DNA from 4 places in the Salinicola endophyticus genome. Region 1 is predicted to be linked to each of the others. Evidence: predicted binding sites of a transcription regulator. Region 1 holds the regulator's gene; each other region holds the start of a gene.
The links. The regulator sigma-54, encoded in region 1, starts transcription at its own class of promoters, with help from an activator protein. The targets are predictions, from matches to a motif close to TGGCACNNNNNTTGCTNT.

Region 2: a site for sigma-54 is predicted at 2,466-2,483, ahead of codB (cytosine permease). Genes of this name have one in related genera too.
Region 3: a site for sigma-54 is predicted at 5,137-5,154, ahead of glnL (nitrogen regulation protein NR(II)). Genes of this name have one in related genera too.
Region 4: a site for sigma-54 is predicted at 5,470-5,487, ahead of ABV408_RS14935 (nitrate- and nitrite sensing domain-containing protein). Genes of this name have one in related genera too.

Annotation. Positions count from the first base shown of each region.
Region 1 covers NZ_CP159578.1:1,623,907-1,631,088, reverse strand. The annotation lists gene mlaE (lipid asymmetry maintenance ABC transporter permease subunit MlaE) at 1-583, opposite strand, end outside; gene ABV408_RS07425 (ATP-binding cassette domain-containing protein) at 580-1,395, opposite strand; gene ABV408_RS07420 (KpsF/GutQ family sugar-phosphate isomerase) at 1,659-2,636, shown strand; gene lptC (LPS export ABC transporter periplasmic protein LptC) at 2,716-3,312, shown strand; gene lptA (lipopolysaccharide transport periplasmic protein LptA) at 3,309-3,839, shown strand; gene lptB (LPS export ABC transporter ATP-binding protein) at 3,871-4,596, shown strand; gene ABV408_RS07400 (RNA polymerase factor sigma-54) at 4,802-6,226, shown strand; gene hpf (ribosome hibernation-promoting factor, HPF/YfiA family) at 6,342-6,650, shown strand; gene ABV408_RS07390 (PTS sugar transporter subunit IIA) at 6,661-7,140, shown strand; gene rapZ (RNase adapter RapZ) at 7,148-7,182, shown strand, end outside.
Region 2 covers NZ_CP159578.1:696,233-703,414, reverse strand. The annotation lists gene pobA (4-hydroxybenzoate 3-monooxygenase) at 1-1,181, opposite strand, end outside; gene ABV408_RS03370 (helix-turn-helix domain-containing protein) at 1,354-2,250, shown strand; gene codB (cytosine permease) at 2,543-3,799, shown strand; gene pcaG (protocatechuate 3,4-dioxygenase subunit alpha) at 3,881-4,513, opposite strand; gene pcaH (protocatechuate 3,4-dioxygenase subunit beta) at 4,524-5,270, opposite strand; gene ABV408_RS03350 (LysR substrate-binding domain-containing protein) at 5,468-6,391, opposite strand; gene ABV408_RS03345 (alpha/beta fold hydrolase) at 6,479-7,182, opposite strand, start outside.
Region 3 covers NZ_CP159578.1:3,833,982-3,841,163, reverse strand. The annotation lists gene ABV408_RS17380 (TerC family protein) at 1-679, shown strand, start outside; gene ABV408_RS17375 (nucleotidyltransferase family protein) at 676-1,245, shown strand; gene ABV408_RS17370 (polysaccharide deacetylase family protein) at 1,335-2,330, opposite strand; gene glnA (glutamate--ammonia ligase) at 2,772-4,178, shown strand; gene ABV408_RS17360 (DUF4124 domain-containing protein) at 4,397-4,957, shown strand; gene glnL (nitrogen regulation protein NR(II)) at 5,193-6,236, shown strand; gene ntrC (nitrogen regulation protein NR(I)) at 6,349-7,182, shown strand, end outside.
Region 4 covers NZ_CP159578.1:3,285,262-3,292,443, reverse strand. The annotation lists gene ABV408_RS14955 (hypothetical protein) at 1-112, shown strand, start outside; gene ABV408_RS14950 (LysR family transcriptional regulator) at 88-990, opposite strand; gene ABV408_RS14945 (SDR family oxidoreductase) at 1,129-1,884, shown strand; gene ABV408_RS14940 (MFS transporter) at 1,892-3,133, opposite strand; gene ABV408_RS14935 (nitrate- and nitrite sensing domain-containing protein) at 3,352-5,343, opposite strand; gene ABV408_RS14930 (hypothetical protein) at 5,667-6,452, shown strand; gene ABV408_RS14925 (2,3-butanediol dehydrogenase) at 6,511-7,182, opposite strand, start outside.

The sequences.
Region 1 (7,182 bases):
CGACGAAGTCGACACTGTCCTGCATGTTGCTCCAGTAGGAGCCGTCATACACGCCGAGCCAGTCGACGCCGACCAGGTAACCGCCCCAGATACCGACCACCGCGAAGATCACGGTGAGGATCGGCAGCGACACGAAACCGGCCCACAGCCGCGGCGCGACGATGCGGCGCAGCGGGTCGACCCCGATCATCTCCATGCTGGTGAGCTGCTCGGTGGCCTTCATCAGGCCGATCTCGGCGGTCAACGCCGAGCCGGCGCGGCCGGCGAACAGCAGCGCCGCGACCACCGGCGCCAGCTCGCGCACCAGTGACAACGCCACCATCTGCCCCAGCGCCTCATCGGCGCCGAAGCCCACCAGGATGGTGTAACCCTGCAGCGCCAGCACCATGCCGATGAACAGCCCCGATACCAGCACGATGGCCACCGACATCACGCCGACGAAGTGCATCTGGCGCAGCCACAGGTGGAAACCCTCGCGCGAGGGCAGGCAGAACACGGACTGCACCAGAAAGAGTCCGGCGCGCCCGATCGCCATGAGCACGTCGAGCGTGCCCCGGCCCAGTGCGGCGATACGATCGATCATGAAAACTGCCCCGCGGGTGCCAGGATATCGTCGTAGAAATCCGGCGCCGGATAGTGGAACGGCACCGGTCCATCGGGCTCGCCGTGGACGAACTGACGCGTGTGGGCGTCTTCGTCGACGTCCAGTGTCTGCGGCGTGCCGTGGGACATCACCTTGCCGTCGGCGATGATATAGACGTAGTCGGCGATGGAGAGCGTCTCCTTGATATCGTGAGAGACCACGATAGCAGTCAGCCCCAGCGCCTGATTGACCTTCTTGATCAGCTGCACCAGCACGCCCATCGAAATCGGGTCCTGGCCCACGAAGGGCTCGTCGTAGAGCACCAGGTCCGGGTCCAGCGCCACTGCTCGCGCCAGCGCCACGCGCCGTGCCATGCCTCCGGAGAGCTCCGACGGCATCAGGTGGCGCGCGCCGCGCAGCCCAACCGCCTGCAGCTTCATCAGCACGATGTCGCGAATCATGGCGTTGGGCAGCTCGGTGTGTACGCGCAGCGGAAAAGCCACGTTCTCGAACACATCCAGGTCGGAGAACAGCGCGCCGCTCTGGAACAGCATGCCCATACGCCGACGCAGCTTGAACAGCGAGCGTCGCGGCAGTTTGTGCACATCCTGCCCGCCGATCAGCACCTGGCCGCGGTCAGGTGTCAGCTGCCCGCCGATCAGCTTGAGCAGGGTCGTCTTGCCAGTACCGCTCGGCCCCATGATGGCGGTTATCTTGCCGAGCGGAATCTGCAGATCCACGCCGCGAAACACCTCGGTGCTGCCGCGGGCGAAATGCAGATTCTTGACCTCGATCATAATCGGGTCATTCATGCACCCTCCACCACTCAGGTTCGATAGATTATCGAACATTGTATCCTAACCTGACGGAGTGCAGCCAGCCGTGCGCGTGCTCGCCGTCAGGCGCGCTCTTGCCCCGCTGCCGCCAGCGAATGCCCAAAGTGCAGTCGATCAACGGTATACTGCTCAAACCCTAGCGTGTCCGCGCCCGGATGCCAGCCGACACCCGCGCGACAGCCGATTCTTCATCGACCACCGGCCACGCATGCGACACAGCAGAACGACAGAGCAGGACCATGACCCCAGACGCCACCTTCGATTTTCGCGCCAGCGCCCGGCGCACGCTCACCCTCGAGCAGCAGGCCCTGACTGAACTGATCGACAAGCTCGATGCCAGCTTCGACCACGCCTGCCGCACGCTGCTCGAGTGCAGTGGCCGGATCATCGTCACCGGCATGGGCAAGTCCGGACACATCGCGCGCAAGATGGCGGCCACCTTCGCCAGCACCGGCTCACCGGCCTTCTATCTGCACCCCGGCGAGGCCAGTCACGGCGACCTGGGCATGGTCACCGCGGGTGACGTGGTGATCGCGCTCTCCAACTCCGGCGAGACCCAGGAGATCACTGGACTGATCACCCTGTTCAAGCGCCTGGGCGCGCCACTGATCAGCCTCACCGGCCGCCCCCACTCGACCCTGGCCCGCTACAGCGACGTGCACATCGACACCGGCGTGTCGCGCGAGGCGTGCCCGCACGACCTCGCGCCCACCTCGTCGACCACCGCGGCCCTGGCGATGGGCGACGCCCTGGCCCTGGCGCTGCTCGAGGCGCGTGGCTTCAGCCCCGAGGACTTCGCCCTGTCGCACCCCGGCGGAACCCTGGGCAAGCGGCTGCTGCTGCGCGTCAGCGATCTGATGCACGGTGGCGAGCGGCTGCCCTGCGTGCCCGCCGGCAGCCCCCTGCGTGTAGCGCTGCTGGAGATGACACGCAAGGGCATGGGCTTCACCTGCGTGGTGGATGAACATCAGCATCTGGTCGGTGTCTACACCGACGGCGACCTGCGCCGCACGCTGGACCAGCGCGGCGATTTCGACCTGCTCAAGGTCGATGACGTGATGACCCGCGGCGGCAAGACGACGGCGCCGGACATGCTCGCCGCCGAGGCGGTGCGCATCATGGAAGACAACATGATCACCGCCCTCGCGGTGGTCGAGGCGGGACGCCCGATCGGCGCCCTGCACATGCACGACCTACTGCGCAGCGGCGTGATCTGAGATGGCCGCTGCTCGCGCCAATGCCGGCGCTCGCGTCGAACCCGATGCCCGGGTCGAACCCGATTCGAAAGGAGACCGCGTGACAGCCACGCCACGAACTCGCTCCCCCTGGTGGCGCCGCCTCGGCCTGCTGGCCCTGCTGCTGGCCCTCGGCGGCGGGCTCGCCTATCTCGACCAGCGCAACGAGCGCACCCCGGCGCCGGCGCCCAGCGATCCCGCCGGCGAACCCGACTACTTCCTCGAAGATGCGCGGATGACGCGCTTCGACGAGCAGGGCCGCGCCTATCAGCGGCTCGACACGCCGCGCATGGTGCACACCCCGGCCGACGACGTGATCCGCGCCGAGAAGCCCCACGGCTACCTGATCGACGACGATCAGCGCGAGTGGCAGATCACCGGCGACCGCGGCCAGCTGGCCGAAGATGGCAACCTGCTCACGCTCGAAGGCAACGCGCGCCTGGTGCAGCCGACCAATGCCTGGAGCCTGGAGACCCAGACGCTCCACTACGACAATCGCACTGCGCACGCCTGGAGTGACACCTCTTCCGTCTTGCGTCAGCATAACCAGACCATGCGTGGCGATCGTTTCGACGCCTGGATCAACGAGAATCGCATGCGTCTGACCGACAATGTGCAGGGCCGCCTGCCACAGCAACCTGAGGATCAAGGATCATGAGGCGAGAACTCGGCCAACTGCTGGTCTTGACCGCACTGGGACTCTCCAGCCTGCCCGCCCTGGCGCTGGAGAGCGACGCCTCGGCGCCGATCGAGATCGCCGCCGACCAGCTCGAACTCGACGATCGCCAAGGCACCGCGGTCTACACCGGCAAGGTCGACATGCAGCAGGGCAGCATGCAGCTCAAGGCCGCGCGAGTGGAGATCAAGCGCGGCAAGAACGGCGAAGTAAGCCTGGTGACCGCCACCGGCGGCGGTGATCAGCGCGCCTATCTGGAGCAGAAGCCTGCCCCCGACGAAGCCCTGGTCAAGGGCTGGGGCGACAAGATCATCTATCACGCCGCCGAGCGCCGGGTCGAGCTGATCGGCAACGCCGAGCTGCACCAGGCACGCGACACCTTCGACGGCGCCTACGTCGAGTACTATCTCAACTCGCGCCGAGTCAACGCCCGCTCCAGCACCAGTGGCGACGGCAGCGGTGATGGCCGCGTGCGCATGACGCTCACGCCACGTCAGCAGACCCAGTGACGCCCCCTTTCGCGAGGCAAGGAAGAAAGCGATGAAAACGCTAACGGCCGCCCACCTGGCCAAGAGCTACAAGGGGCGTCGAGTCGTCCACGACTTCAGCCTGACCCTGCGCCAGGGCAGCATCGTCGGCCTGCTCGGTCCCAATGGTGCCGGCAAGACCACGTCCTTCTACATGATCGTGGGCCTGGTCAAATCCGACGCCGGCAGCGTGCACATCGACGATCGTGATCTGAGCCGCGCGCCGATGCACGAACGCGCCCGCGCCGGCATCGGCTATCTGCCGCAGGAGGCCTCGATCTTCCGCAAGCTCAGTGTCGCCGACAACATCATGGCCATTCTGGAAACGCGCAAGGATCTCGACCGCGCCGGGCGCCGCGACCGCCTGGAGCAGCTGCTCGGCGATTTCCACGTCGACCATATCCGCGACAATCTGGGCATGTCGCTCTCCGGCGGCGAGCGGCGCCGGGTGGAGATCGCCCGGGCACTGGCCACCGAGCCCGCCTTCGTGCTGCTCGACGAGCCCTTCGCCGGGGTCGATCCGATCTCGGTGGGCGATATCAAGAACATCATCCGCCAGCTGCGCGATCGCGAGATCGGCGTACTGATCACCGATCACAACGTGCGCGAGACGCTCGATATCTGCGACAACGCCTATATCGTCGGCGATGGCCAGATCATCGCCGAGGGGCGCCCCGAGGCGATTCTCGACAACCAACGCGTGCGGGATGTCTATCTGGGGCACGAGTTCCGCCTCTAAGGTCGCACTGCCCCCTTCCCAGCCCGCTGCGCCACCGCGGCGGGCCGGGCCCCTCTCGAAGCCGCCGCAGGCCCCATCCGAACGCACCGTGGCATAATTCTTGCATAAAGTTAGCGCTCAAAGCGTTGCATCCCGCCGGGGCAGTCAGTAACGTAGGGTTATCCTATCGACCGGCGGCCACCGCTGCCCCATGTGTGTCCATGCCATGTCCATGAAACCTTCACTGCAACTGCGCGTCGGCGCCCAGCTGACGATGACGCCACAGCTACAGCAGGCGATCCAGCTGCTGCAGCTGTCGACGCTCGATCTGCGCCAGGAGATCCAGCAGGCGCTCGAGACCAATCCCATGCTCGAGCTGGATGAAGAGTATGCCGAGCAGGCGGTCAGCGAGACGCCCGAGGAGGACTGGGCCAGCGACATTCCCGAGGAGCTCGCCCTCGACAGCGAGTGGAGCGACACCTATCAGGACATCGCCGCCAGCGCCGCTCCGGCCGGCGCCGACGAGTGGCCGGATCTGGAGCGCAACGCCGCCGGCACCACGCTCCACGACCATCTCGCCTGGCAGCTTGCCATGGGCGAGTTCTCCTCCCGCGAACGGCTCATCGGCGAGTGTCTGATCGACGCCATCAACGCCGATGGCTATCTCGAGGGCTCCCTCGACGAGCTCGCCGCGGGGCTGCGCGCACAGCAATCCGAAGCCGTCACCAGCGCCGATGTCGAGCGTGTGCTGCTGCGACTGCAGCAGTTCGATCCCACCGGCGTGGGCGCCCGCGACCTGCGCGAATGCCTGCTGCTACAGCTCGGCGCCCTGCCCGAAGACACCCCGCTGCTGCCCCAGGCCAAGCGTCTGGTACGCCAGTTCCTGGAGGCGCTGGCCGGCGACGACCGGCGCCAGCTCAAGCGCCGCCTGCGCCTCGAGGATGCCGAGCTCGACCGCGTCATCGCCACCATCCGCACCCTCGACCCGCGCCCCGGCCAGGTCTTCGACCACGGCCAGCAGGACTACGTGATCCCCGACCTGGTGGCGCGCCTGACCCGCGACGGCTGGCGCATCGAGCTCAACGCCGAGGCACTGCCGCGGCTGCGCATCCAGCCCGACTACGCCGCCCTGATCCGGCGCGCCGACAAGAGCGACGACAACACCTTCCTGCGCCAGCACCTGCAGGAGGCACGCTGGCTGATGAAGAGCCTCTCCAGCCGTAACGACACCCTGCTGCGGGTGGGGCGCGAAATCATGGCGCGCCAGGTCGACTTCCTCGAGCGCGGCGAAGAGGCGATGAAACCGCTGATCCTGGCCGACATCGCCACCAGCGTCGACATGCACGAATCCACCATCTCGCGGGTGACCACGCAGAAGTTCATCCACACCCCGCGCGGGGTGTTCGAGCTCAAGTACTTCTTCTCCAGCCAGGTGGGCCAGCGCGGCGAGAGCGACAGCGTCTCCAGCACCGCGATTCGGGCACGCCTCAAGAAGCTGATCGGCGAGGAGTCGCCGCGCAAGCCGCTCTCCGACAGCAAGCTGGTGGAGCTATTGGCGCAGGCCGATATCAGCGTCGCCCGGCGCACCGTAGCCAAGTACCGCGAGGCCATGGGCATCCCCGCCTCCAGTGAACGCAAGCGATTGTCTTGAATGGGTTTTTAGAATTCTCGCCAGCGCAGGGCGATCAATCGTCCGCGATCCCTTTGCAGCGCGGAGAAAAGGGTTACAATCAGAGGTGCCACATAAGCCGCAACAGGAGCGCGCCATGCAAGTGAACGTCACCGGCCATCATGTCGAACTGACCGACGCCCTGCGGGACTACGTCGACGAGAAACTCGCACGTCTGGAGCGCCACTACGACAACATCACCAACGTTCAGGTGACGTTGAGCATCGAGAAAGAGCGTCAGCAAGCGGCTTGCACGCTACACGCAGCGGGCGGCGATATTCATGCCGAAGCCAGCGATATCGACATGTATGCCGCGATCGATGCCCTGACCGACAAGCTGGACCGCCAACTGGTCAAACACAAAGAGAAGGCACAGGCCCGCGCGCAAGGCGCAGGCGCCCGCTAATTCCCCGATGATCACTCTGGAAACCATCCTGCCCCCCGAGCGCACCCTCTACGGTGTGACGGGGGGCAGCAAAAAGCGTCTGCTGGAATTCTTCAGCACCTTCATCGCCCAGAATACGCCCAGCCTGGACAGTCAGGAGGTCTTCAGCCGCCTGATCGGCCGCGAGCGTCTGGGCAGCACAGGCATCGGCAACGGGGTCGCCATTCCGCACGCGCGCAGCCCGCACTGCAAGACCCCGCTGGCCGGCTTCATGCGCCTCGAGGATGCCATCGACTTCGATGCCATCGACGGCGAGCCGGTGGACCTGGTGTTCGTGCTGCTGGTGCCGGAGGAGGCAGACGATGCCCATCTTTCGCTGCTGGCCGAGGTCGCCGGCATCATGAATCAGAGCAGCGTGCGCCAGAAGCTGCGTCAGGCCGGCTCGCAGCGCGCGCTCCACGACACGCTGATCGACGCCATCCGCCATCATCAGGACAGCGAAGACGGATAGAGACTGCATGCGACTCGTCATCATCAGCGGCCGCTCGGGGTC
Region 2 (7,182 bases), 930 kb from region 1:
TCCAGCACTTCATAAGGCAGGCCGACGTAGTTCTCGGCGATCGTGGTCAGACCGGCCTGGGAGCCGAGGCTGTAGTCGAACTCGGCCTGGCGCACGCGCTCGTCGAAGTCGAGCGTCTGGCCGAAGTCGTGCAGATGGCGCGTCATCCACCAGGAGAAGCGTTCGGCCTTCCACACCCGGCGCAGACAGGTGGGCGAGTAGCGCGGGATCAGATCGGTGCGCCCCTGGTGATAGATGGCAGCGAACAGCCGATGCAGCACGCCCACGTCGCCGGCGGCCAGATTGAGCCCCTTGGCACCGGTGGGCGGGACGATGTGCGCGGCATCCCCGGCCAGGAACAGCCGCCCGTGCTGCATCGGCTCGGCGACGAAGCTGTGCAGCGGTGCGATGCTCTTCTCCAGCGACGGCCCGGTGACCAGCTGCGCGGCCACCTCCCGCGGTATCCGGCGCGACAGCTCGTCCCAGAAGCGGTCGTCCGACCACGCCTCGACTCGCTCGCCGGCGGGCACCTGCAGGTAGTAGCGGCTGCGCTCGGCAGAGCGCATGCTGCACAGCGCAAAGCCGCGTTCGTGACGCGAATAGATCAGTTCGTGATGCACCGGCGGGGTATCGGCGAGCAGCCCCAGCCAGCCGAACGGATAGTCACGCTCGAAGGTGGCGAGCGTCGTCGAGGGGATGGATTGACGCGAAACGCCGTGGAAACCGTCGCAGCCGGCGATATAGTCGCAGTCGAGGCGCATCGACTCGCCGTTGTAACGGCATTCGAGATAGGGCGACTCGCTCTCGATGCCGTGCAGCGATACCTCCTCGGCTTCGTAGAGCGTGGTCAGCCCGGCGTCACGCCGGGCGGCCATCAGATCGCGGGTGACCTCGGTCTGACCGTAGACGGTGACCCGCTTGCCGCCGGTCAGCGCGGCCAGATCGATGCGTACCCGGCGCTCGCCCAGGGCCATCTCGAAACCGTCATGGGGAATGCCCTCGGCGTCCACCCGCGCGCCGACCCCGGCCTCGTGCAGTAGATCGACCATCCCCTGTTCGAGTACCCCGGCGCGGATGCGCCCCAGGACGTAATCCGCCGAACGTCGCTCGACGATGACATTATCGATGCCGTGGCGATGCAGCAGTTGCCCCAGCAGCAGGCCGGCGGGGCCGGCGCCGACGATCGCGACTTGCGTGCGCATGATGCCTCTCCTCCAATGGCGGGTCAGAGCCTGAAATGGCACTTTTCACCACCATTGTTCGCCATCGCTCACCATCGGATAAGGCAAGATTCCTAGCCAAAATGATCATTTCCAAGGATAGGCGCCTGACTTTAGTCTGATCCCAGCCCCCTACGACGCGAGAGCCATGCGCATGGCGACGTCCCCGTCCGTTCCTACCTATCAGCTCTATGGCGAGACCCGCCACTGGCCCACCCCGGACCTGCTACACTGCGAGACCATCGCCGAGCGCAGCCGGCTCTACGCCTGGCATATCCGCGCGCACCGCCATGCCGACCTGATGCACCTGCTGCTACTGCGCGAGGGCCAGGTCGAGCTACGGCTGGGCGACCTGGAGGCCGCCATCGACACGCCGGCCATGATCTGCGTGCCGGCCACCGTGATTCATGGCTTTCGCTTCTCGCCCCAGACACAAGGGCATATCGTCACCCTGGCGCAGCCGCTGGTGGCGCGCCTCCACGCGCGCCTGCCCCAGGCCGAGGTGCTCGCCACCGCCGCCCACTATCCGCTGGCAGCGCAGCCGGAGGCCGCACCGCTGGCACAGCTGATCGCACTCATGGACGGCGAGTATCGGCGTGCGCCGGGGGGCGCGCAGGAGGATCGCGAGGCGATGCTGACGACCCTGATCGAAGCGGTGACGCTGCATCTGTGGCGCCGAGCAAGGCGGCGTCAGCGCCTCCCCAGGTCGGGTCAGGAGCGCGGCGAGCGTCATCTCGAGCGCTATCGGCAGCTGATCGAAACCCGCTTCGCCGAACAGCCCTCGATTCCCGAACTGGCGGCCGAGCTGGGTATCGGTGACGCCCATCTCAACGCGCTCTGCCGACGGCTCACCGGCCACAGCGCCCTGCAGCTGCTGCACGCGCGGCTGCTACTGGAGGCCAAGCGTCAGCTCACCTATACCCAGCAGAGCATCGCCCAGGTCGGCGAGCGGCTGGGCTTCACCGAACCGACCTATTTCACCCGCTTCTTCAAGCGCGGCACCGGCATGACACCGCGCACCTTTCGTCAGCGCGGCGCGGCGCCGGGCTGAACGCGTCGTCTCGACCAGTGGCCCGCGTGTCGCCGTGCGCAGCGAGCCCTGCCCTCGAATGGCGCAGGCATGAACCAGAACGGGGCATGAACCCTCTCTAACGCCCAGTCGGGGCCGCCTCACCGCGGGTCGATCCGACAGCCAGCCCGCTTTTTCGACACGTCAGCGCTCGAAAACCGACAATCGCACGGCGTCTTTTGGCATTCAGCGGAGAGTGGAACGCGCCTTGCTACGGGGTAGCGGTAGAGCGGGGAAATACCACTGTTCAGACCAACGTCATGCGGAGAACGTCATGGAAACCTCGGATTACCCACTGAGCGAAGTGCCCCCCAGCGAACGCAAGGGGCTGCTCTCCACCTCGGCCGTGCTACTCGGCTTCACCTTCTTCACCGCCACCATGTGGGCGGGCGGCTCCCTCGGCAGCGCCTTCTCGTTCGACCAACTGCTGTGGGTGATTCTCATCGGCAACCTGCTGCTGGGCGCCTACGCGGCGGCACTGGCCTATATCGCCTGCAAGAGCGGCCTCAACTCGGTGCTGATGGGGCGCTTCTGCTTCGGCGAGGTGGGCAGCAAGCTCTCCGACGCCCTCCTCGGCTTCACCCAGATCGGCTGGTACGCCTGGGGCACCGCCACCATCGCCGTGGTGCTGGTCAAGACGCTGGGCCTGTCGGCAGCGCTCGAGACGCCGCTGATGGTGCTGTTCGGCCTGGCCTTCTGCATCACCGCGATGATCGGCTTTCGCGGGCTCGACCTGCTGTCCCGGGTCGCCGTGCCGGCGATGCTGCTGTTCATCCTGATCAGCCTCTACACCGGTATGGTGGACGTGGGCGGTCTCTCCGGCCTGACGGGCCAGACACCCAGCGAGCACATGAGCGTCGCCGCCGCCATCACCGTGGTGATCGGCACCTTCATCAGCGGCGGTACCCAGGCCACCAACTGGAGCCGTTTCGCGCGCACTCCCAGAATCGCGGTGATCGCGACGCTCGGCGCCTTCTTCGTCGGCAATGGCCTGATGGTGCTGACCGGGGCACTGGGCGCGATGATCTATCAGCAGGCGGATATCGTCGATGTGATGCTGGCCCAGGGCTTCGTGACGCTGGCCGTGCTGATGCTGTTCCTCAACATCTGGACCACCCAGGACAACACCATCTACAACTTCGCCGTGGCCGGCTGCAACCTGCTGCGTACCGACAAGCGCCGCGTGGTCACCGTGGCCGGCGCCGCCATCGGTACCGTGCTGGCCGTGGGGGGCATGTACGATCTGCTGATTCCGTTTCTGGTGCTGCTCGGCACCTTCATCCCGCCGATCGGCGGCGTGATCATGGCGGACTTCTGGCTCCAGCATAAGGGCCGCTACCCGGCGCTGGCCGAGGTGCGCCTGCCCGCCTTCAACTGGACCGGGCTGGCCGCCTACGTGATCGCCTCGGCGACGGCCTACCTCTCCCCGGTACTGCCGCCGCTGGTGGGGGTCATCGTGGCGGCGGCGAGCTACGCCGTGCTGCTGAAACTGCCGCGCTTCGGCCCACTGCCGGGCGCGGCCAGGGAGTGACCTGGCGCTCACCCGCGCCCAGATACCGAAGGAGGCCAAGCACACAACATGACCGGGCGGCGGGGATGCCGCCCATGCGGCTCAGAAATCGAAGAACACCGTCTCACCCTCGCCCTGCAGGCGGATATCGAAGCGGTAGCAGGTTCGTCCCTCTCGCGTCTCCCGGGCCGCGATCAGGGTCTGGCGTCGGGTCGGTGATTCGATCGCGTTGAGGATCGGGCAGGTGGCGTTGGCGTCCGTCTCGTCGTCGAAGTAGAGCCGGGTCTGGAGCTGGATGTTGATGCCGCGGGCGAAGATCGCCAGGTTGACGTGCGGTGCCATGCGCCGCCCGTCCGCCAGCGTCACCGCGCCGGGCTTGATGGTCGTGAAGCGCCACTCGCCGTCGTTCTGCGCGGTGGCGGCACTGCGCCCGAAACTGTTGAAGGGTGCGGCGAGATCGAACTGGCACTGATATTCACCGTCGGCATCGGCCTGCCAGGCTTCGAGCAGCGCATCGCGCACGGTGTCACCATTACCGTCGATGACCCGGCCGACGAGCTCGATGGGCTCGCCCTTGGCGGCGTCGCCGGCGAGCTGCGGGCCGATCTCCTCATCACGCGGCGGCAGACCGGCGATATCCAGGGCCAGGCCGATATGCACGTAGGGGCCAGCGGTCTGCGACGCGGTCTCCTTGAGCAGGGTGTCGGCGAGCGGGCGTGAGTTGGGCTGATGCATGACGGTCTCCTTACCCCTGATTCTCGAAATAGGTCTGCACCGCGCCGCGCACCACCAGATCGAAGCGGTAGGCGAGGCAGTCCATGCTGCGGCTGCGCGCCATGTCGAGGCGCCCGGTCATGGTGGCGACCGCCTCCGGATCACGCAGGGTGTTGACGATCGGACACAGCGGGATCAGTGGATCGCCCTCGAAATACATCTGCGTGATCAGCCGGGTGGAGATCGAGGGCCCCATCACCGAGACGTGGATATGCGCCGGGCGCCAGCTATTGACGTCGTTGGGCCAGGGATAGGGGCCGGGCTTGATGGTGCGGAAACGGTACCAGCCGTCGGCGTCGGTCAGGCAGCGGCCGACACCGCCGAAGTTGGGGTCGAGCGGGGCCAGATAGCGATCCTTCTGATGGCGGTAGCGGCCGCCGGCATTGGCCTGCCACATCTCTACCAGGGTCTGCGGCACCGGCTTGCCGAACTGATCCACCACGCGGCCGAACAGCAGGATACGCTCGCCGATGGGCAAACCGGCCGCGCCGCCCAGGGCAGGGTCTTCACGAAAGTTGAGCAACAGATCGTTGTCGTGGGGGCCCAGGCGCAGGCGGGTGAAGTCGGGGCCAGCGAGTTCCGAGCGCGTCGGCGCAACCAGGCTGACCAGCGCCTGACGCGGCGAGCGTGCCACACTGGTCTTGTAGCCCGGGGCGTGGGCCGGGGGGTGCCACTCGCGGTCGCGGGGCACGAAGCGCGTGTCGTCATTGTAGGGCATGGGGCCTCTCCAGCTCGTCGGTGGCTCCATTGTCCCCCACCGCCGTCACCTGCCAAGTGAAAGCCTCGCGCTCGGGCATAACCGGGGAGCTATATCGGCCGAAGGTCTAAGAGGGTGTTTACAAAATGCCTGCGCTCGCCGATTTTTCGTACCCCCTGATGTGTGAGGTCTGAGCGCGCGTGGCCGTCGAGTGTCACTCAAGGCTCGTCGACGTCAGCGCCTTTCACCTCGGCGGCGATCTCTCGCAGGCACGCCTGCAGCCGCTCGGCGCCGGCACTCAACGGTAGCGACAGATTGGTACACAGACCGAGCGCCCCGCCATGGGTCTCCAGCGCCACCGGCAAGCGCACCAGCACGCCGCTGGCAAGATCCTCGCGCACCGCATCCAGCGGCGCCACCCACACTGACTCGGTGGCCAGCACGTAGCGCCGGCTGAGTGACAGCGAGAGCGTCTCCAGCGCGATCGGCGGGCACCAGCCGCCCTGCTCGACCCAGAAGCGCTCGACCTGCTCGCGCAATGTGGTGGCCGCGGGCGGAATCACCCAGGCGGCCGCGGCCAGCGCCGCGGCATCCCCCGCCGCCAGCGCATGGCCGGCGCGGGCGACCAGCACCAGCGGCTCGTGGTAGAGCGGCTCGAAGTGCAACCCGCGAATTTCGCGCGCCTCACTCATCCGCCCCACCACCATCTCCAACTCGCCGAGCCCCAGCCGCGAGAGCAGATAGGCGCTGGAACCGGTAGTCACCTGTACCCTCGCCCCCGGCAGCGTCTGCGCCAGCCGCACCAGCGCCAGCGGCAGCAGCCCCTGCTCGACGCTGGAAAGCGCACCGAGACGCACCACCGCCCGGGCGCTGGTCTGGTGCACCGCACGGAAGCCGGCATCCAGGCTGCGCAGCGCCGGGCCGGCGTGGCGCAAAAGCGTCGCGCCCGCCGCGGTCAACGTGACCCCCGACGGGCTACGCTCGAACAGCGCCGCGCCGACGATCTCCTCGAGTTCGCGGATGGTCTTCGACATCGCCGGCTGGGTGATCGAGAGGGTCTGCGCCGCCCGCGCCATGCTCTGGAGCCGGGCCACTTCCTGGAAAGCCATCAGATGGCGCAGCTTGACCCGGGCATTGAGCATCACGGCACTCCTGAGGCGGGGTTCACACGGGCCGCAGCGGGCCCGGATGGCGATCGCCCCCGATGAGAGCCCAGTCGCGCGGGGGCGTCAACCGCCCCAGCCGTGCTGCTTGGCCAGGGCGAAGGCGTGGTTGGCCGCCGGCACCCCGGCGTAGACCGCCACGTGCATCAGTACCTGACGCAGTTCGGCTTCGCTCAAGCCGATCCGCCTGGCGGTCTTGAGATGCAGCGTCAGCTCCTCGCGCCCCAGCGCAGCGAGAATCGCAGTGGTGATCATGCTGCGCTCGCGATGGTCGAGATCAGGGTCGCTCCACAGCTCCCCCCAGGCCAGCCGGGTGATCATCTGCTGGAACGGCCGGTCGAGCGAGGTCGCCTGCTGGGTGGCACGGGCGACGTGGTCGGCACCGAGCACCGCTCGTCGGGTCTCCAGCCCGGTGGCGTGATCGACGCCCTGCTCGGCCATCGCCGGTGACGGTGTCAGCCGTGCCAGCAGCAGTTCCACCAGGCGTGCCGGGGCTTCCAGCGACGGCACGTGACCCACGCCATCGAAGATCGTCGGTGCCTCGGCGCCACACTCTTCGGCCAGCGCGGCGAGGGTCGCCGGTGGCGTGGCGCCATCCTCGCTGCCGCCGATCAGCGTGAGCGGCACCGCCAGCGTCGCCGCGCCGGCATTGGCGCCCAGCCGTCCGACGAAGGTGTGGCGGCCGAGCATCTCGCACAGCAGCGCATAGGACTCATCCTCGTTGCGCGCCATCGCCAGCCGCCAGCCGGCGGCCAGGGCGGGGTCGGCCT
Region 3 (7,182 bases), 2.1 Mb from region 1:
CGGCGTGCTGTCGATGGCGGACAAGCCGATCAGCGCGGTGATGACCCTGCGCCGGGATCTCGACTGCGTCGATCTGGACGAACCGCTCAGCGTGCAGCAGACGCAGTTGCGCGAGAGCACTCACGCCACCCTGGTGGCGATTCGTGGCGGCGAGCGCGACGCGCCGCTCGGCGTGGTGCACAAGAAGCGCCTGATCGACACGCTGCTAACCCAGGCGCCGCTGGCGCTGGAGACGCTGGTCGAACAGCCGCTGGTGCTGCTCGAGAACACCAGCCTGGTCGAGGCGCTGCGCCAGTTCCAGCGCAGCGGCGCGCTGATCGCCTTCGTGGTCGACGAGTTCGGCACCCTGGAGGGTGTGGTCACGCTGTTCGATATCCTCATGGACATCGCCGAGGAGGACCCCCAGGCCCAGGGTGCCCAGGCCAAGATCCGCCGGGTCTCCGCGGATTGCTACGAGATCGACGCCAGCGAGGATGTGGTCGACGTCAACCAGCAGCTACCCGAGCCGCTGCCGTTGGGGCGCAACTACACCAGCCTCGGCGGTCTGGTGGTCGACCGCCTCGAGACCCTGCCCTATATCGGCGCGCGGGTGGAGATCGAACGCTGGCAGGTCGAGGTGCGCGATGTCGAGCGCCACCGCATTCGCCGGGTACGGCTGTGTCTGGCCCAGCCCGAGTGAGTGCCGGGCACGCGGTGGTGCCCGCCGCCGCGTGCTTGCTGGTGTGGATCGCGCAGGATGCCCGGCGCCTGGCCGCGCTCTATCAGGCGCGTGAGCTGGCGCTGCCGGATGCCTGGCTGGCCGCCGGCTTCGTGCGCAACTGCGTGTGGGATCGACTGCACGGCTACGCGACCGCCACCCCGCTCAACGATATCGATCTGATCTATCACGACCCCGACGACACCTGCGAGGCCCGCGATCGGGCGCTGAGCGAGCGGCTGCGTGCGGCCAGCGGGCAGCCGTGGTCGGTCAAGAACCAGGCGCGCATGCATCGGCGCCACGGCCACGCACCCTATGCCTCGGCGAGCGCGGCGATGCGCTACTGGGTCGAGCGCGAGACCGCGCTGGGGGTGCGTCTGGACGCGTCGGGGACGCTGCGTCTGAGTGCCCCGCTGGGGCTCGACTCGCTGCTGGCGGGGCGGCTGTCACACAACCCACGCCACGGCGATGTGACGGTGTTCCATCGGCGTGTCGCCGAGAAACGCTGGCGAGAGCAGTGGCCTCGCCTGAAGGTCATACCGGCCTGAGGCGGACGATCCGAGCGCACGCCTTTTCATCACAGCGCCCGGGTTCATCACAGCGCCCGGGGCCAGACAGCTTCAGGATAAGAAAGCCCCTAGTGCGGCAGATGCCCCAACAGCCAATCAAACAGCCTGCCCGCGCTGCTGGCCAGCGGTTGGCCGATGACGAATCGTGGCAGCCGCCGGGTGTCGCTGCCCGGCTCCAGCCAGCCCGGGGTGCGCGTCAGCCAGCGGGCGTCGGCGTCGAGCCGGGTGAAGCGGTCGAGTGTCTCGATATCGCCGGGATCGGTGCAGGCGCGGATGCTCAACGGCTCGCGACACAGCCGTGACAGCCGTTGCTGTCCGGTCTGCAGGGCGCGCCGGGCATCGGTGCTGGCGGCGAGTGCGGCAACGTCGGTCAGTTGTCCGAAGCGCAAGAGCCCGGCCTGGTCGAGCCGACGTACGCTGAAGGCATCGAGTGCCGGCTCCAGCTGGTGCCTGCCGGCCAGCTCCTCCTGCCACAGCGTCTGCGCGATCTCCTTGAGACGCGGCGCTTTAGCCTTCTGCTGCGTCTGCAGATAATCCTCGATCGCCTGGCTCTTGCGCTCGTCCTGCCCGCCGCGGGGTGCGCCCGGCAGGTCGAGTTCGGACAGCCGGGTCGCGACGCGGCCGCGGGCACTCTCGTCGTGCCACAGGGCTTCGGCGATCAGCGTGCGATCGGGCATCCACGGCTGGCGGACCATCGGGTCGGGAAGAAAGACACTGGCCGGGAAGGCCAGCTTTTCGAGCAGCGGATGGAGACGCGTGGCGACGTCACGCCAGCCGCCATCGATGGTCAGTGCGATGCGCGGCAACTGATCGTGATGCAGCTGCAGGGCACTCTCGAGACTGACGATCTGGGCACTCTCGGTGAGGGTGGCGATGAGGTGTGCCAGGCTCTCCGGCCCGAGGCAGGTGTCGCGGCGATGCGGCAGACGGGCTTCGTCTTCGCTGTCGAGTACGCGGTTGAGCGCCAGAATCGCGCTGCGTCCCCATAGCGGCTCACTCAGATTGCGCCGCCAATGGCCGCGCAAGCGTTGTACCACGTCCTGTGGGCGATCCAGCCTGGGCATGTGTAGCCTTCCGTGATCAGGGAGCGACGGTGGCGGCGAAGGCGCCCTCCGCCCCAGTATCTCCGTCCTGCTCGCCGTGGAAAAGGGGCGTGGCGCAAACTTGCATGGTCAAGTCGCGCCCTGATTTGGTGCATATTGATCTTTTGGTTGGCCTTTTTGGTGCACTCGTCCGCGCGTGACGCACCAGAATGAAACCCTGGCGCTTTTCCGACGATTTTAGTGCATCGGCGTGATGCTGAAAAAAGATGGCATTACAGGGAGTTATTGTTTTACCACCAGCGTCTGCCTCATTTTGGCACATTACTTGCTCTTGTTTCGTAACACGCTTTATCGATCCGCGGGCAGTGGTTGCACGCATGGGCAAGCGCCCGGGTCACATGCTAAAAAGCGGTGTTGGACATTCGCCAACGAATCGAGCCATGGCTCACAGTGGAGGACAACATGTCTGAGAAAACCCTCGCCCTTATCGAAGAACACGACGTCAAGTGGATCGATCTGCGCTTTACCGATACCAAGGGCAAGGAGCAGCACGTCACCATTCCGGCCAGCGCCGTCGACGCCGAATTCTTCGAAGAAGGTCAGATGTTCGACGGTTCTTCCATCGAAGGCTGGAAGGGCATCAACGAATCGGACATGATCCTGCGTCCGGAAGACGGCACCGGCTTCCTCGACCCGTTCACCGAAGACGCCACGCTGATCCTGCGCTGCGATATCATCGAGCCGGCCACCATGCAGGGCTACGAGCGTGATCCGCGCTCCATCGCCAAGCGCGCCGAAGCCTATCTGAACAGCACCGGTCTGGGCGACACCGCCTTCTTCGGCCCGGAGCCTGAGTTCTTCATCTTCGACGAGGTCCACTTCAAGTCCGACATCGAAGGCTCGATGTACAAGATCACCTCGGAAGAGGGCGCCTGGTCCACCGATCGTCAGATCGAAGGCGGCAACCTGGCGCACCGTCCGCGCGTCAAGGGCGGCTACTTCCCGGTGCCGCCGGTCGACAGCTTCCACGACATCCGCAGCGCCATGTGCAACACGCTGCAGGCGATCGGCCAGTCGGTCGAAGTGCATCACCACGAGGTCGCCAACGCCGGCCAGAACGAGATCGGCGTCAAGTTCAACACCCTGGTGAAGAAGGCCGACGAAGTTCAGGAGCTGAAGTACGTGGTCCACAATGTGGCGCACGCCTACGGCAAGACCGCCACCTTCATGCCCAAGCCGCTGGTCGGTGACAACGGCTCCGGGATGCACGTCCACCAGTCGTTCTGGAAAGATGGTCAGAACCAGTTCGCGGGTGACGAGTACGCCGGCCTGTCCGAGATGGCGCTCTACTACATCGGCGGCATCATCAAGCACGCGCGTGCCCTGAACGCCTTCACCAACGCCTCGACCAACTCCTACAAGCGCCTGGTGCCGGGCTTCGAAGCGCCGGTCATGCTCGCCTACAGCGCGCGTAACCGTTCCGCCTCGATCCGTATTCCGTACACCTCCAACCCGAAGGCCAAGCGGGTCGAGACGCGCTTCCCCGATCCGACCGCCAACCCGTACCTGGCGTTCTCGGCGATGCTGATGGCCGGTATCGACGGCATCAAGAACAAGATCCATCCTGGCGATGCCATGGACAAGAACCTCTACGACCTGCCGCCGGAAGAGGGCAAGAAGGTTCCGACCGTCGCCAGCAGCCTGGATCAGGCCCTGGAAGCGCTGGACAAGGATCGCGCCTTCCTGACCGAAGGTGGCGTCTTCACCGACTCCATGATCGATGCCTACATCGAGCTGAAGGGTGAAGATGTCGAGCGTCTGCGCATGACCACGCATCCGGTCGAGTTCGAGCTCTACTACAGCCTTTGAACGACGGCCTTTGAACGACAGCCTGTAATCGGCGGCGTTCGCGCTCGACGACAAGCCCCACTTCGGTGGGGCTTTTTCGTCTGCGGCCGATAGAGAGCGGAAACGGAGCGCCGAAACGGCAGGTGGGGGAGACTCGGATGCGCAGCGATACCCAGTGTGAGGCCCGGTGCGGGTGGCGCCGGCGTGAGCGGTTCGGAAGGCGCGCACTGGCGCGCGTCATGGCGGGTGTGACGGTCGCGGTGATGGCCACCGGCGCGGCGTTGGCGGCGCCGGTCTACCGGCATATCGATGCCCAGGGCAACGTGGTCTACAGCGACCGCCCGGCCAGCGGCGAGCGGGTCGAGCTGGCCCCGATCAGCGTGGTCGACCCGCAGGAGGCGGAGGGTTCGGCGGGTGTGGTGTCATCGGTGTCACCGCGCGAGATGCCGGCACCCGAGGCGGCAGCGGCCTACACGCGCTTCGAGATCGCCAGCCCCGCCGATGGCACGACCCTGCCCACCGGGCGTGCCGGCGACGTCCAGGTGCGCCTGGTGATCCAACCGCCGCTGGCGTCCTCCGACCGGGTGCAACTGCGGGTGGATGGCGAGGTACGCCAGTCGCCGATGCGCACCCAGGTGTTCGCGGTGAGCGGCCTGGCGCGCGGTGAGCACCAGCTGCTGGCGGAGATCGTCGATGCCCAGGGAGCGGTGCAACTGGCCACGCCGCCGGTCACGCTCTATGTCCAGCGCGCCAGCGTGAATCTGCCCGCCAACCCGAACCGCGCCAACGGCTCGAAGTAATCCGCTCGCTCGGCTCGGGTAGCGAACGGGAAAGACGCCCGGTGGCGTGTGTCGCCCTGGACCTGCTCGCCTTGGCCTCCCTGCTTGAGCCGACTCACCTTGAATCTCTTGCGCCATTTTGGTGCATTGGCGATAGGATGGCGTGGCCTCCAGGCCGCCAACGCCCGTCGGTTTGGAGGTGGCGCGGTTCTTGCACTGAATCAGGACATGGCGGATCACCACGATGGAACGACGTATGTATCAACGCTTGCTGGAACATCTGACGACGGCTGTCGTGCTGCTCGACGAGCGGCTCCAGGTGCGCTGGCTCAACCCCGCCGCCGAGGCGCTGCTGGCAGCCAGCCGGCCGCGGGTGGTGGGGCAGTGGCTGGAGTGCCTGGAGGGCGAGTCGGGGCGGGTGCGCGAGGTGTTGAGCAAGGCGATGTGCGAGTTCCACCCCTACACCCAGCGCGAGGCGTCGCTGTCGCTGCCCGGCGGCGAGACGATCACCGTCGACTTCACCGCGACGCCGATCACCAGCCGCGAGCTGCTGCTGGAGATCGAGCCGCGCGACCGGCTGCTGCGTATCTCTCGCGAGGAGGCGCTGATCGCGCGTCAGGAGACGGTCAAGGTGCTGACCCGCGGCCTGGCCCACGAGGTCAAGAATCCGCTGGGCGGCATTCGCGGCGCGGCCCAGCTGCTGGAGCGCGACCTGCCCGACCCGCAGCTGGCGGAGTTCACCCGTATCATCGTCGAGGAGGCCGACCGCCTGCGCGATCTGGTCGACCGCATGCTCGGCCCCAACACCCTGGTGCGCCACGAGCCGCTCAACGTGCACAAGGTGCTGGAGCGGGTGCGCGCGCTGCTGGAGGCGGAGCACCCCAGGCTCGCCTTCGAGCGCGACTACGACCCCAGCGTGCCGGATCTGATCGGCGACGAGGCGCAGTTGATCCAGGCCACGCTCAACGTCGCGCGCAATGCAGTACAGGCGATGACCGAGCATGCCACTCCCGAGCCGCGGCTGCTCCTGCGTACCCGGGTGCGGCGCCAGTTCACCCTGGGCGCGGAGCGTCATCGCCTGGTGTGCGAGATGGCGATTCTCGACAACGGCCCGGGGATTCCCGAGCCGATCCGCGAGACGCTGTTCTTCCCCATGGTCTCCGGGCGCGCCGAAGGCAGCGGCCTGGGGCTCTCCATCGCGCAGTCGATCCTGCATCAGCACCAGGGGTTGATCGAGTGCGAGTCGCGCCCCGGGGCCACCGAGTTCCGTCTGCTGATTCCGTTCGAGGCGCCGGTTTGAGCGTCTCTCGCTATCCCCGCGGGCGCGCAAGGACGCGCTCTGCCGCTAGCGCCGCGAGCGCGGTTCACGCCGTCGCTGCGAGCGCTATTCATCTTTGTGCAGGAGGAGTGTCATGACCGATGTCGCCCGTATCGTGATCGTCGACGACGATCGTGCCATCCGCTGGGTCCTGGAGCGGGCGCTGGCGCAGCCGGATCTGGAGGTGAAATCCTTCGAGCGCGCCGATGCCGCGCTGGAGGCGATCGAGCGCCAGCCGCCGGAGGTGTTGTTGACCGATATCCGCATGCCGGGGATCGACGGGCTCGACCTGATGGCCAAGGTGCGCGAGATGCACCCGGACCTGCCGGTGATCGTGATGACCGCGCACTCGGATCTCGACAGCGCGGTGGCTTCCTACCAGGGCGGCGCCTTCGAGTATCTGCCCAAGCCGTTCGATGTCGACGACGCTCTCGCGCTGGTGCGCCGCGGGGTCGCCCATGCCCGCGAGCGGCGCTCGCCGGCGGCGATGCCGGAGGGGCTCTCGGCGGAGATCATCGGCGAGGCGCCGGCGATGCAGGAGGTGTTCCGCGCCATCGGCCGGCTGTCGCAGTCGCATATCACGGTGCTGATCAACGGTGAGTCGGGCACCGGCAAGGAGCGGGTCGCCCAGGCGCTGCACCAGCACAGCCCGCGTCGCGGTCAGCCGTTCATCGCCCTCAACATGGCGGCGATTCCCAAGGACCTGATGGAGTCGGAGCTGTTCGGCCACGAGAAGGGCGCCTTCACCGGGGCCACCGCCCAGCGTCGCGGACGCTTCGAACAGGCCGACGGCGGCACCCTGTTCCTCGACGAGATCGGCGATATGCCGGCCGATACCCAGACCCGGCTGCTGCGCGTGCTCGCCGATGGCGAGTTCTATCGGGTCGGCGGGCACACGCCGGTCAAGGTCGACGTGCGGATCATCGCC
Region 4 (7,182 bases), 1.7 Mb from region 1:
GGCGCTGGTCGCCCGCATGGCCGATTTCCATCGCCGGTTCGAGCTGCTGGTCACGCCCACGCCCACGCCCACGCCGCCGCTGGCCGCTCAGACGGGAAAGCGCACCGCGTAGAGCTCGCTCACCCAGTCGATGAACACCCGCACCCGAGCGGCGAGCTGGCGCCGCTGCGGGTAGACCGCCCACAGCGTCAGGCGCGGCTTCTCCCACTCGCCCAGTACCTCTTCGAGCACACCCTGGGCCAGCTGCTCCTCGATATGAAAGCGCGGTAGCTGGATCAACCCGCAGCCCTGGCGGGCGGCTTCCACGTAGCTCCCGGCGTCGTTGACGGTTAGCCAGCCGCCGGCCGCGAACCCTTGTATTCGCCCGTCGATGAGCAGATCGAGGGTGTCGTCCGCAGCGTTGCTGCCGGAGAAGAAACGCACCACCTGATGCTGTACCAGCTCTTCCGGGTGACGGGGCCGGCCGGCTCGGTCCAGATAAGCGGGGCTGGCGCAGATCGCCTGGGGCAGCTCGGCGAGCCGGCGGCCGATCAGGCTGGAGTCCGCCGGCTCGCCGGCGCGCAGGGCGCAGTCGATGCCTTCACCCACCAGGTCGACGCGGCGGTCGCCGCTGGTCAGCACCACATCGAGCTTGGGATAGCGTGCGCGAAACGCCTGGATATGGGGCAGCACGATGTACCGCGCATGCACGCCGTGCATCTCGACGCGCAGGGTGCCGGCCGGGCTTGCGGCGACCGGGCCCAGCGCCGCCTCCGCCTCTTCGAGGTCGGCGAGCAGCTGTACGCAGCGTTCGTAGAAGGCCGCGCCCTCCGGCGTGGGGTGCACCTGACGGGTGGTGCGCGCCAGCAGACGGGCGCCCAGGCGCGCTTCGAGCTGCTGGATGGCCAGGGTGGCGCTAGCTCGGGGGATGCCGAGGCCGTTGGCGGCGCGGGTGAAGCTGCCGGTCTCGACGATACGGGTGAACAGCGTCAGGGCGTCGAAGCGGTCCATGGCAATTGTTATGTCAGGTTGAATGGTGTTGCCAGTATGGCGGCGATTATTTGCCAAGTATGAACCTCGATACTGGTTCCGCAGGTAACACCTCTGTCGGGCATACGTCCCTGACATCGCTATCCAAGGAGCCAGATCATGAGTCATGCCAATACGCCATACACCGATCAGCGTGTGGCCATCGTCACCGGCGGTTCCCGCGGCATCGGCTACGCCGTTTCACGCAAGCTGGCGGCCGAGGGCTTCGCCGTGGTCGTCAACTATGCCGGCAATATCCGGCGCGCCGAGGAGACCGTCGCAGAAATAGAAGCTGCGGGCGGCCGGGCGCTGGCGGTACAGGCCGATATTGCCGACCCGGTGGCGGTGGAACAGCTGTTCACGACCGCGCGGGAGGCCTTCGGCCGCCTCGACGTGGTGGTCCACAGCGCGGGTGTGCTGGAGATGGGGCATGTGACCAGCGACAACCTGGCGATTCTCGACCGTACCCTGGCGACCAATCTGCGTGGCAGCTGGCTGGTGATGGCCCGGGCCGCCGAAAGCCTCAGCGAAGGCGGGCGTATCATCGCCTTCTCGTCGTCGGTGCTGGGCAAGTCTTTCCCCGGCTATGGCGCCTATATCGCCAGCAAGGCCGGCGTCGAAGGGCTGGTGCGGGTGCTCGCCAACGAGCTGCGCGGGCGCGGGATCAGCGTCAATGCCGTGGCGCCGGGGCCGGTGGCCACCGAGATGTTCTTCGCTGGCAAGAGCGACGAGCAGGTCGCTAACATCGCCGCGCTCTCGCCGTTCGAGCGCCTGGGCCAGCCCGAGGAGATCGCCGATGTCGTGGCCTTCCTCGCCGGGCCCCAGGGGCGCTGGGTGCATGGCCAGATCCTGCGCGTCAACGGCGGCATGGTGTGAGTGCGGTTCAGGTCATCTCTTGGGTGGGCTGACGCTGGCGACGGCGACGCGTTTCGAGCATCAGGCGTGCGCCGATCGCCGCGGCGACGAGCCCTGACACGGCGCCCACCCCGAGGGCCCAGCGCGGGCCGGCGTGATCGGCAATGGCGCCGACGATGGGGGCGCCGACCGGCGTGCCGCCCATGGTCACCGCGATCCGCAGTGCCATGATGCGCCCGCGCATCATCGGTTCGGTGGCGAGCTGCATCAGCGCGGTGGCCGCGGTCATGAAGGTCAGCGCGGAGAGGCCGATGAGCGTCAACGCCGCGGCGAACAGATAGACGTTGGGGGCGAACGCCGCCACGCCACAGAAGAGGCCGAAGCTCAGGGTGGCGATGCACAGTAGACGCACCCGTGGGCGCTCACGCCGGGCGGCGAGCAGCGCGCCCACCACCGAGCCGACCGCCAGGCAGGAGGTCAAGAGACCGTACTGGCCGGCATCGCCGTGAAAGACGCTGACCGACATGGTCGAGATATAGATCGGGAAGTTGAAGCCGAAGGTGCCGATCAGGAACAGCATCAGCAGGATTGCCATCAGGTCCCGGCGCCGCCACACGTAGCGAAACCCTTCGGTCAGGCCGCCGGCCTGGCGCGGCGGACGCGGAGTGGGGTAGAGCTCGCTGACGCGCAGCAGGCCGAGCGACCCCAGCACCACGGCAAACGAGATGGCGTTGACGATGAACACCCAGCCGGTGCCGATCGCTGCGATCAGCAAACCGGCCACGGCGGGGCCGACCATGCGTGCGGCGTTGAACGAGGTGGCGTTGAGCGCCACCGCATTGGAGAGGTACTTCTCGCCGACCAGATCGTTGACGAAGGTCTGGCGTGCCGGGGCATCGAAGGCGCTGACGCAGCCCAGCCCCAGGGCGAAGGCGTAGACCTGCCACAGTGTGACCACGCCGGTGAGGGTGACCACACCGAGCCCCAGCGCGAGCAGGCCGAGCAGCGCCTGAGTGAGCAGGATCAGGCGGCGCCGGTTGCAACGGTCGGCGGCGTAGCCGGTGAGCGGCAGCAGCAGTAGCTGGGGGCCGAACTGCAGCGCCATGGTGATCCCCACGGCGCTGGCGTTGTGCTGGGTCAGCACGGTGAGCACCAGCCAGTCCTGGGCGACGCGTTGCATCCAGGTGCCGGTGTTGGAGATCAGCGCGCCGGCGGCCCACAGGCGGTAGTTGTAGACCCTGAGCGACCGGAACAGCCGTTTGTCGCTCATGGTTGGCGAATGGCGATAACGTGACAACGGGACGGCATGGGGATGGCGTAGAGCTCCTTGTCTCGGGGCTGGGCGCGTCACTGTGCCCGGTGTGGTGGCCGGCATCGGTCCGATCGACGCTGGCGCCATGAAGCTTTCATGATTCTAGGTTATCAGACTCGCGGTGATGACGGAGGGCAGCTGGCCGGTCAGGCAGTCGTCGCCTGACCGGCCCGTACTCAGCAGGCTTGCGCGAGCGCCTGGCGTCGGTGGCTTTCCGCGATCTCAGGCACTAGCTCGGCAGGTATGGCGTCCCCGTCTTGGCCGACGGTGAAATGCTCGGCCCTGGCCACCATGTCGCTGGCCTGCTCGTTCAGCGAGTGGCTGGCGGCGGCGACTTGTTCGACCAGAGCGGCGTTGTGTTGGGTGACCTCGTCGAGCTGCGCCATGGCCTGGTTGATCTGCTCGATACCGCCGGACTGCTCCTTGGCGGCATGCGAGATATCCGCTACCAGTGACGACACCTTCTCGATGCGCGCGACGATCTCGGCGAGGGTGTCGTGGGTCGTCGAGACCAGCTCGTTGCCGCTGTCGATGGTGGCGACGTTGTGGGCAATGTGGTCACGGATCCGCTTGGCTTCGTCGGCACTGCGGCCGGCCAGCTGGCGTACTTCGCTGGCCACCACGGCGAAGCCCCTGCCGTGTTCGCCGGCGCGGGCGGCTTCGACCGAGGCGTTCAAGGCCAGCAGGTTGGTCTGGAAGGCGATGCCGTCGATGGCGCCGACGATGGTGGTAACGGTCTGGTTAGCCGCATGGATGGCCTGCATGGCGTCACGCGCCTGATCCGCGATGGCCTGGGCCTGGACGGCCTGTTCGGCGACCTGCGTGGCCAGGGTACGCGCCTCGGCGGCATGCTGGGCCGTGTTGTGCACGGTCGAGGTGATCTGTTCCATGCTCGAGGCGGTCTCCACCAGCGATGCCGACTGCTCTTCGGTGCGCTGGGCCAGGTTCTGATTGCCCTGGGCGATTTCGCCGCTGGCCAGACCGATGGACCGGGCGTTGCCGTGAATGCCGGCGACCAGGACTTCCATATCTGCGGTGGCGCGATTGAAGGCCCGATAGAGATCTGCCAGTTCGTCGCTACCGGTTGCTTCGAGGCGCTGGGTCAGGTCGCCGCCGCGAGCACGGATCGCCTGCAGGTTACGCGTCAGCGGCCCGAGGATGCTGCGCTCGACGAGCAGGGCCAGCGTCAGGGCGAGCAGCAGAACGGCCAGGGCCACGGCGATGTAGACCCACAGGTCGCCGCGTGCCGCGGCCCGCAGTTGATCGGTCTGCTCGAGAATACCGGCTGCTGCCGCATCCTCGACCTGCTTCAGACGGTCGAGCTTAACAGTCTGCCAGTCGAACCACTGCTGCGGGTCGACGCCGAAGCCGCCCTGGCTGGCGCGATCGATGGCGAGTTGGCGCAGCTTGTCGAGACGATCGATCTCGGGGCCGGACAGTGCCTGGCGGTAGCGTTCGACGAGTGCCGGGCGGGCCAGTACCTGGAAACTGTCCAGGGCCGCGGATTCGGTGCCCAACAGGCGTAGCAAGCGGCGGTAGGTGGCGTCCGTCATCCGGTCGGCGGCGAAGGTGTTGGCCAGCAGGGCGCGCTCGATCCCTGCCAGATCCTTGGCTTTCAGTAGTTCATAGTAGGCGGTCAGGCGTCTGGCGATGTCGGCATTGCCAGTCTGGTGGCCGAGCTGGCCGGCCAGCCTGATCAGCGCATTGTCGACCCCGGTGTAGTAAGACAGGGCCTGAGCGAGCGGGATCTGCAAAGTGTCCACGCGTTGGCGCATGGTCGAAAGTTCACTGAGATCCTCCTCCGCTTCGGCGAGGCTGGCGTCGGCTGCTTGACTGAGCTGCTGGCGGTCGATCGTGGTCAGGGTGTCGAGCAGACGAGTGACACGCTGATCGGACGCGCTGCGTTGCGCTTGCAAGCGCTTGCCGAAAATTTTCCCCTGACTGCCGAGGAACCCGGCGGTCATGCCACGCTCACGTTGCAGCTCGTGAACCAGATTGCCGGCCTGCTGAGCCAGCGAGGCCGAGGTGTAGAGCCGATCCATTTCTGTGGCGACCCGCTGTCGCTCGATCGTTCCTTCGATGGCGAAGTAGAGCATCGCCAGGATGGGGAGCGCGAGCACAAGCAGGAATTTGGCCTTCATCGAGAGGTGTTGAATGACATGCCTCATGAGAAATGTTCCCTATTGATATTCAGCTTTTGGAGGTAGCAGCAGGGAGAGGTGGGCTTATAGTTGTTTTACGTATAATTTCTCTGCTAACTATGTTTTCGGCTGGCGTTTCTAAAACTTTAGTCGATAGCGCGTCGCATGCCGCTCGAGACGCTCATTCGGCCGATCGGTGCCGGCCAGGCTGTCATTGATGCTGTCTCACCGAGGCCGCGCGCCGAGGTCATGGCCCGAAAGTGCCATTGCCTGGCGTTACTCGTATTGATTATGTTTCGTATTTCAAATGTTGCCGATCGTTTGACGTCGATCAGAGTGGGTGGAACGCCATGCGCAGACCGACAATACGCCACCTGTTGTCCGTGGGCTTGATGGGCATTGCCGGCGCTAGCCTGAATGCGTCGGCTGAGGTGGGTGAACGTGCGTTGAAGTCATGCCTTGCGCCGGACTTCGATCCGGCCGACGGGGCACCCTTGGTATCGCTGGATTCCCCTACCTACCCGGCGATGGAGAAAAAGGTGGATAGGCTCGAAGAGCCTGGCGATTCCGCCTCCATGGAGGCGCTCGGGGCGCAGATTGAAGAGTCGCGAATGATGGGGATGTTCGTCCTGCTGCCCATGAACAGTTTCTTCTTCTCGTTGGCCACTGCCCTGTGCGATCACGACATGTATGTACAAGACGGTTGCGAAAGCATGTCGATGGCGTTCGGTGACAGGGCGACGCTGGAAGACGTGACGATGGACGATGGGCAACTGAGCTATGTCGTGCGGAGCCAGAAGGACGATAGCGTATACCGGATGACCATCGGAGACAGCGATTACAACAGGGTCATGATGTCGGTGACCGGGGACGGCGAGACCACCGATCACGAACTGACACGGGATGCCGACGGCACGGAGCATTACCGGGCCGAAAGCAGCGATGGCGGTACCATTCAATTCCTCGAACGTCCGGACTGCTCCGGCACCTATACCCAGCGCGACATCCGCGATGGCCGCCTGGACAGGACGGTCGACTTCGCATGGACCTCCGCCAAGAGCGACGCGATGAAGGTCCAGTGGACGGAGTGTCTCTACGATGATGGCAAGAAAACCTGCAGCAGCGGCGAATTCTGAGGATGGGCGAGCGTGGCCTCGCTCCATACGCCAAAGCCACGCCCGTCAGTGCCTCGACTCACGCGCTGGGGTCGACCAGGATCTTCACCTGCGCCTTGTCGGCGAGTAGCGCCTCGAACCCCTGGCTGACCACGTCATCCAGGGCGATGCGCGCGGTCACCAGATCCTCGGCGCGGTAGTAGCCCTGCTGCATCAGCGCGATCACTGCGGGGTAGATATGGCGATAGGCGATGATGCCCTTGAGCGTGCGCTCCTGGATCACCAGTTGGTTGGGATGGATCGCTGCTTCCGACTCCCAGATGCTGACGATTACCGTCTCGCCGCCGGCGTGGGTGCTGGCGATCGCCTGGTTGAGCACCGCGGGCAGGCCGGTGACCTCGAAGGCGATGTCGAAGCCGCCGTCACTGGCCGCGATCAGCCGCTCGACGATGTCGCCCTCTGTGGGGTCGTGCACGACCGCGCCCAAGTCGCTGGCGCGCTGCTTGCGTGCGGCCGAGACCTCGACCGCGTGAATCGACGCCGCGCCGGCGGCCTTGAGCGACTCGATCACCATCAGCCCGATCGGCCCGGCGCCGAACACCACCGCGCTGTCGCCCGCCTTGAGCGAACTCTGACGCACCGCATGCAGGCCGACCGCGGCGGGCTCGACCAGCGCGCCCTGCTCGAAGGAGAGCCCATCGGGTAGCCGATGCACCATGTGCTCGCCGACCACCGTGTACTCGGCGAAGCC